Regions from separate parts of the Cohnella algarum genome, predicted to be linked through region 2. Evidence: predicted binding sites of a transcription regulator. Region 2 holds the regulator's gene; the other holds the start of a gene.

Region 1 (3,403 bases), 1.2 Mb from region 2:
CGGGAGCCGGCGTGAACCGGATGCAGGGCGTGACGTTCGATACGGAGAAGCGGGACGAGTACGAGCTGGAGGCGCTGAAAAAGGCGATGGAGTCCGCCGGGGCGAAAGCGGGCGTGCTGGCCGCCTCGGGCAATCGCCAGCTGGGAGGCGTCATCAACATCGTTCAGGGCGACGCCGCGCCGGTTCCGGTTCTCAGAGCCGGAACGATGGCCGAGGCGAAAATGCTGGCGGGCGACAGCGCGCAATCGTCTTCGGTGCAATCCGGCCAGATCGAGATTTCCGCGAGCGTAACCGTGCAATATGAGCTGAAATAATCGTGGCAAAGGGCAGCGCTAGGGGGAAAGCCCCGTCGCTCCGGCATTCGGGCGGCGGGGCTTTCCATGTTCGATGGCTCGGTTTCGCAGCGGCAGCCCGGAGGCGGAATTAGCCCCCCTGTTCGCGATATCCCGTTCGCTCAGAGGGCCATCCGAACGGGCGCGCTTGTCCCGATGTCAAGGCAAAAGTAAAAACCCCCCGTTCATTCGAACGGGAGGCGATTACGCGTTTGGTGGAAAGGCAAACCGTCAGAAAGGCAAACCGCAGGATTTATCTTGTCTTGCTTGGTCCGAATTTGTCAGGTTCAGGCTTTAAGCCTATGCTCCAACTGGCGGAGCTCGATGGCGTCTTCCAGCAGCTCGATGAATTCGGCCGACAAGTTCATCTTCTTGGCTTCCCGGTACACTTCCAACAGGTGTTCGTCTTTCAACGGGCGAAGCAGCGATGCTTTGTCGCTAAGGCTTCGCGCGGCAATCGCGTCGGAACTGCTCTTGCTGGTCGTGACTGAATCGTTTGCGGATGAGTTTCGCGGTACCAGCCGAATGATGTGGGACGTGCGGCTCATGGGGATCCCCCCTTTGCAAGATTCCTAGGGTTTAGCTAGATATGGTTGTTTATGGAATGTTTCTTGAGTTTAGAATAACACGATACAGGTTTTTCGCAGAGGGGGGATTCGCAGATTTGAATTCTTGTTGACAAAGGAAAACGTTTATGATATTAAAAGCCTCCCCGGCTCCAAGGGGAGCGGGGAGGCAACGGGGGCGGACATCCGCCGCCATGCAAGCAAAGCGGACGCGAGCGTCAGATTTTCTCGATGACTTTGTCCACGAGGCCGTAAGCTTTCGCGTCTTCCGCATCCATGAAGTTGTCGCGGTCGGTGTCTTTCTCGATTTTTTCCAGCGGTTGCCCGGTGCGCTCGGACAAAATGCGGTTCAGCTTGTCGCGCATCTTCAAAATGCGGCGGGCCCTGATTTCGATGTCGCTGGCTTGGCCTTCGGCGCCGCCCAGCGGTTGATGGATCATCACTTCGCTGTTCGGAAGCGCGTAGCGTTTGCCTTTCGCGCCGGCGGCGAGCAGGAAGGCGCCCATCGAGGCGGCCATGCCGACGCAAATCGTGGAGACGTCCGGCTTGATGAATTGCATCGTGTCGTAAATCGCCATGCCGGCCGTGATCGATCCGCCGGGGCTGTTAATGTATAAGCTGATGTCCTTCTCCGGATCGTCGGCGGCAAGGAACAGCATTTGCGCGATAATCGAATTGGCGACGACGTCGTTTACGCCCGATCCGAGAAAAATGATTCGGTCTTTAAGCAAACGGGAATAAATATCGTAGGCCCGTTCGCCTCGATTGCTTTGTTCGATGACCATGGGTACGAAACTCATAACATAACCTCCTTCAGTTAGGTGACGAAGTGATTCCATCATAAATCATCCGAAACCAAAAGTCAAAGAAAGTCAAACTTGGACAAACAAAAAAACCGCGCCTCTTCGCGAAGGGCTGGTCGTTCGGTCGTGCTTATGATGAATATTGGCGCGCCCGTAGGGAATCGAACCCCAATCTCAGGCTCCGGAGGCCTGCGTCATATCCGTTGGACCACGGGCGCATACTTGAGAAGATTAACACGCTGAAAGTTTGACAGCAAGAGTTATTATAGGCCATTCCCTGATAAAAAGCAAGGGTTCGACAAAAATAATTAGGCCGGGAGGAAACGGCGGCCGCTCTTGCAAGAGACGGCGAGTTGCATTAAAATAAATGTGGGACTTAAAACGTAGTGGCGGGACATTTAACGTCCAGCTAGACGGACCCGCATTCGTGCCGACTCCATCCGGCATTTGGGGAGGCCGGAACTTGCAAAGCATCGTCCATATTCAAAAGAAGCTCGTGCCCGACTTGGTGCAAGTCATGCAGAAGCGCTACGAAATTATGCGGCGCATTCTCGTCGCGGGCACGATCGGCCGAAGAACGCTGGCCGCAAGCCTCGACCTGACGGAGCGGACGCTTCGCTCGGAGCTCGACATCCTGCGCGAGCAAGGCCTGCTCGAAGCGGGCGCGGCGGGAATGTCGCTAAGCGAGTCCGGCAAGAAGCTGCTGGAGGAGCTGGAACCGATCGTCAAGGAGCTGTTCGGGCTGTCGGAGCTGGAAGAGGCGGTCCGCCAGAAATTCGGCTTGCGCAAGGTCGTGGTCGTTCCCGGCGATTCCGACGTTTCGGACGACACGAAGAGGGAAATCGGCCGAGCCGGTAGCAGGGTGCTCAGCCAGTCGCTTTCGCCCGGCGACATTGTCGCCGTCATGGGCGGAACGACGATGGCGCGATTGGCCGCCCAATTCAAGGTTTCGGAGCCGCTCGCGGACAACTGGTTCGTGCCGGCCCGCGGAGGACTCGGGGAAAGCGTCGACTACCAGGCGAACACGATCGCTTCGGAGCTTGCCAAGCGAACGGGAGCCCGTTACCGGATGCTCCATGTCCCCGATCATTTGAGCGAGGAAGCGTATCAGTCGCTCATGCAGGAGCCCAACGTGCGCGAAGTGGTCGATATGATCCGCAGAGCCCGCATCGTCGTTCACGGCATCGGCGACGCGATCACGATGGCCAGGCGGCGGAAGCTTGCGAAGGAGACGGTACAGGAGCTGCTCAAGGACGGAGCGCTGGCCGAAGCGTTCGGCTATTACTTCGACAAGAACGGAGCGGTCATTCATCGGATGGCGACGGCCGGACTCCGGCTGGACGACATCGAAGCCGCCGAAACGGTCATCGGCTTGGCGGGCGGCCGCAGCAAGGGCGAGGCGATCGCCTCGGTGTTAAAGTTCGGCCATGACGACATCCTCGTGACCGACGAGGCGGCGGCCGAAGAAGCGTTGAAGAACGGCTAGCCCGAAGGAAGGGCGAGGAAGCCGGTCGAATCGGTGGTCTCGGCGCAATATTCATGCGCTTGACATAGATCAAATTTTAAAACAGATGTTCAAGGAGGAACCATTCATGAGTGTTAAAATCGGCATTAACGGTTTCGGACGGATCGGACGCAACGTATTCCGCGCATCGCTGAACAACCCGAACGTAGAAGTTGTCGCGATCAATGACCTGACGAG
Region 2 (3,403 bases):
GCTTCGTTTCGGCCGGAGGAGCATTGGGGGGCGTTCGGCGAGGACGGCAAGCTGATGTCCGGGCTTCATTTGATTCCGTTTGAAATGCGGGCGGGACGGACGTTGTTGAAAATGGGAGGCATCGCCAGCGTCGCGACCTGGCCGGAAGCGAGAAGATACGGCTGCGTAACGAAGCTGCTCGGTCAAGCGCTCGTCACGATGCGCGAACAAGGCCAAACGGTAAGCATGCTGCATCCGTTCTCGTTTCCTTTTTACCGTAAATTCGGCTGGGAAATGACCGTCGAACGAAAGATGTACGTCATTGCGCAGAGCCAGCTCCCGAAACGCTCGGAAGTCTCCGGAAAAATCGTCAGGGCGGCCAAGGAAGCCGACGCTTTCAACGACCTGTACGACCGGTTCGCCATGGGCCGCGTCGGGATGCTGAAGCGTTCGCCGGAATGGTGGCGCTCGAAGGTATTTTCCAAGCCGGGGCTTGCGGCGATCTGGAAAAACGAAAGCAGCGAGCCGGAAGGCTACATACTCTATGAGGTGAGCGGCGGAACGTTTGCCGTTCACGAATGGGTCGCGCTGACCGAAGAGGCGCGGCGCGGGCTTTGGCAGTTCGCGGCCAACCACGATTCGATGGCCGACAAGGTGACGATGACGGTTCCGGCCGATGACGAAAGCCCGTTCCTTTTCGCCGATCCCCGGTTCAAGCAGGAAGTGGTCCCTTACTTCATGTCGCGAATCGTGGATGCGGAAGGCTTCGTCTCCTTGCTTCCGTTCGCCCCGGGGCCGGGAACGAAAGCTTGCGGCTTGCGCTCCGCGACGAATTCGCGCCGTGGAACGACGGCGTTTTTCGCATCGAGTGGGACGCGGAAGGCGCCGCGCGAATGCGCCGCGAGGAGGAGGCGGCCGTCCGTTCCGACGGGGTCGCTTGCGATATTCAAACGTTGACCGCGATGCTGCTCGGCAACCGGCGTCCGGCGGATTTGGAGCGTTGGGGCCGGCTGCGGGGGGACGCCGAACGGATCGAGCTGCTGGAACGGCGCGTGCCGGCACATCGGCCGTACCTGGCGGATTTCTTCTGATCGCTTTCGCCCCGCGAATAAAGCGATGCCGCCCTTCCCATACTGATCAGAGGGGGCTTCGTCCCCCTCTTGGCAAATAAAACAAGATCGATTATAATAAGTCTATAGTCAAAGAAAGTCAAAGTCAGAAGGCGCTCCGGAAAGGAGGTTCTGATGGTGCGCAACATATCCGATCTGATCGAGCATTATTTGAAGCAGATCATTCATAACAGTTCGGATGGCGCGGTCGAGATTCAGCGCAGCGATTTGGCGGGTAAGTTTTCTTGCGTTCCTTCGCAAATCAATTACGTCATCAGTACCCGGTTTACCCTGGAAAAGGGGTATTACGTCGAGAGCAAGCGCGGCGGCGGCGGCTATATCCGGATTCAGCGCGTAGATCTGCCTTCGCTGGAGGCGATTCAGGCGCACGTTCAGCAGACGATCGGCGATCGGATCGATCAGACGGCTGCCGAAGGACTGATTTATCAGCTGGAAGAAGCCGGATTTATGACCGGGCGCGAGGCGGGCATGCTGAAGGCGGCCGTTTCGCGCGAGGCGCTCGCGGTCAAGCTTCCGTACCGGGATGAGCTTCGCGCGAGAATCATGAAAGCGGCGTTGTTCGCTCTGCTCACGAAGTAGGGCGAAGCGCATTCCGGAAAGGAGGAAAAGCCATGGTTTGCCAAGAATGCGGCAAACGGCCGGCAACGCTTCATTTTACGAAAATCAACAATGGAGAAAAGTCGGAGCTGCATATTTGCGAAGCATGCGCCCGCGACAAGGGCGAGATGATTCCGGGTACGGCAAGCGGCTTCTCCATTCACAATTTGCTGTCCGGCCTTCTCGATTTCGAGCCTTCGAACGTCGGATCGCGGCCGGACGTTCCCCGTTGCGAAAAGTGCGGGATGACGTACGCCCAATTCAGCAAAATGGGGAAATTCGGGTGCAGCCACTGCTACAAGCAATTTTCCGAACGGCTGGATCCGCTGCTGAAGCGGGTTCACGGAAACACGGTGCACGTCGGCAAAGTCCCTAAGCGGGCCGGAGGCCACGTGAAAGCGAAACGCGAAATCGATCGGCTTAAAAAGGAAATCCAGGTTCGAATCGAACGCGAAGATTTCGAGACGGCGGCTCAGCTCCGGGACCGGATCCGGGAGCTCGAGAACGAAATCTCGGGTTGACGAAGGAGAGGAATCTTCGTGAACAAGCAACCTTTTCAACAAGCGCTAAGTCCGTGGATGAGCAAAAAAGCGCCCGAAACGGACGTCGTGCTCAGCAGCCGGGTGCGGATCGCCCGCAATTTGCGGAATTATCCGTTTCCGCTGTTCGCCACGTCGGAGCAATCCGAGAAGGCGATGGAGCAGCTGCTTGGCATCGCGGAAAGCGGGCGGCTGAACGGGGTCGATTCCTTCCAGACGATCCGCCTGTCCGAGCTCACCGAACTGGAGAAGCTCGTCCTCGTCGAAAAGCATCTGATCAGCCCGATGCTGGCGAACGAGTCCCGGAACGGCGCGCTTATCCTTAGCAATACCGAAGACGTCAGCATTATGGTGAACGAGGAAGACCATCTGCGCATTCAATGCCTGTATCCGGGCTTTCAAATTCCGGAGGCGTGGGATTTCTCGAGCAAAATCGACGATTTGTTCGAAGAGGGCGTCGATTACGCCTTCGACGAAAAGCACGGCTATTTGACGAGCTGCCCGACGAACGTCGGCACCGGCATCCGGGCATCGGTCATGATGCATCTGCCGGCGCTCGTGCTGACCGGCCAGATCAACCGGATTTTGACGGCGGTGACGCAGGTCGGTCTCGCGGTTCGCGGGCTGTACGGCGAAGGAAGCGAAGCGACGGGCAACCTGTTCCAGGTCTCGAATCAGATCACGCTCGGCCAGTCCGAGCAGGAGATCGTCGAGAACCTGCACGCCGTCGCCAAGCAGATTATCGGCCACGAAAAAGCCGCCCGCGGCAAGCTGTTGAACGAGAACCGGATCCGGGTGGAAGATCGGGTCAAGCGCTCGTACGGCATTTTGACGCATGCGACCGTCATCGATTCGAAGGAAGCTTCGCAGCGGCTGTCCGACATTCGGCTCGGCGTCCATCTCGGCATTCTTCCGGAACTCGATCCGACCTCGCTGAACGAGTTGATCGTGTCCACGCAGCCGGGATTTTTGCAGCAGGCGTACGGGGATACGCTCATTCCCGAGCGGCGGGATATCGCCAGGGCGGAAATGATTCGAACGAAACTGGCATCCAGGGCGTAAATGTTCTATTCTTACATTAATTGGGGAGGTGCTGTCTTATGATGTTCGGAAGATTTACCGAACGCGCGCAAAAAGTGCTCGCGCTGGCGCAGGAAG

What was found. The regulator CtsR, encoded in region 2, represses protease genes until heat stress. The targets are predictions, from matches to a motif close to ATGGTCAATAAAGGTCAAACA.
Region 1: clpP (ATP-dependent Clp endopeptidase proteolytic subunit ClpP) is a predicted target of CtsR. The motif match lies at 1,757-1,777, and genes of this name have one in related genera.

The regions. Positions count from the first base shown of each region.
Region 1 is NZ_JAFHKM010000002.1:2,082,088-2,085,490, forward strand. It holds gene JW799_RS09445 (SIMPL domain-containing protein) at 1-314, shown strand, start outside; gene sda (sporulation histidine kinase inhibitor Sda) at 620-880, opposite strand; gene clpP (ATP-dependent Clp endopeptidase proteolytic subunit ClpP) at 1,117-1,698, opposite strand; tRNA gene JW799_RS09460 (tRNA-Arg) at 1,845-1,919, opposite strand; gene JW799_RS09465 (sugar-binding transcriptional regulator) at 2,165-3,187, shown strand; gene gap (type I glyceraldehyde-3-phosphate dehydrogenase) at 3,294-3,403, shown strand, end outside.
Region 2 is NZ_JAFHKM010000002.1:890,814-894,216, reverse strand. It holds partial or broken gene JW799_RS04220 (GNAT family N-acetyltransferase) at 1-717, shown strand, start outside; gene JW799_RS28275 (sterol carrier protein domain-containing protein) at 789-1,070, shown strand; gene JW799_RS04210 (CtsR family transcriptional regulator) at 1,227-1,688, shown strand; gene JW799_RS04205 (protein-arginine kinase activator protein McsA) at 1,721-2,227, shown strand; gene JW799_RS04200 (protein arginine kinase) at 2,246-3,307, shown strand; gene clpC (ATP-dependent protease ATP-binding subunit ClpC) at 3,346-3,403, shown strand, end outside.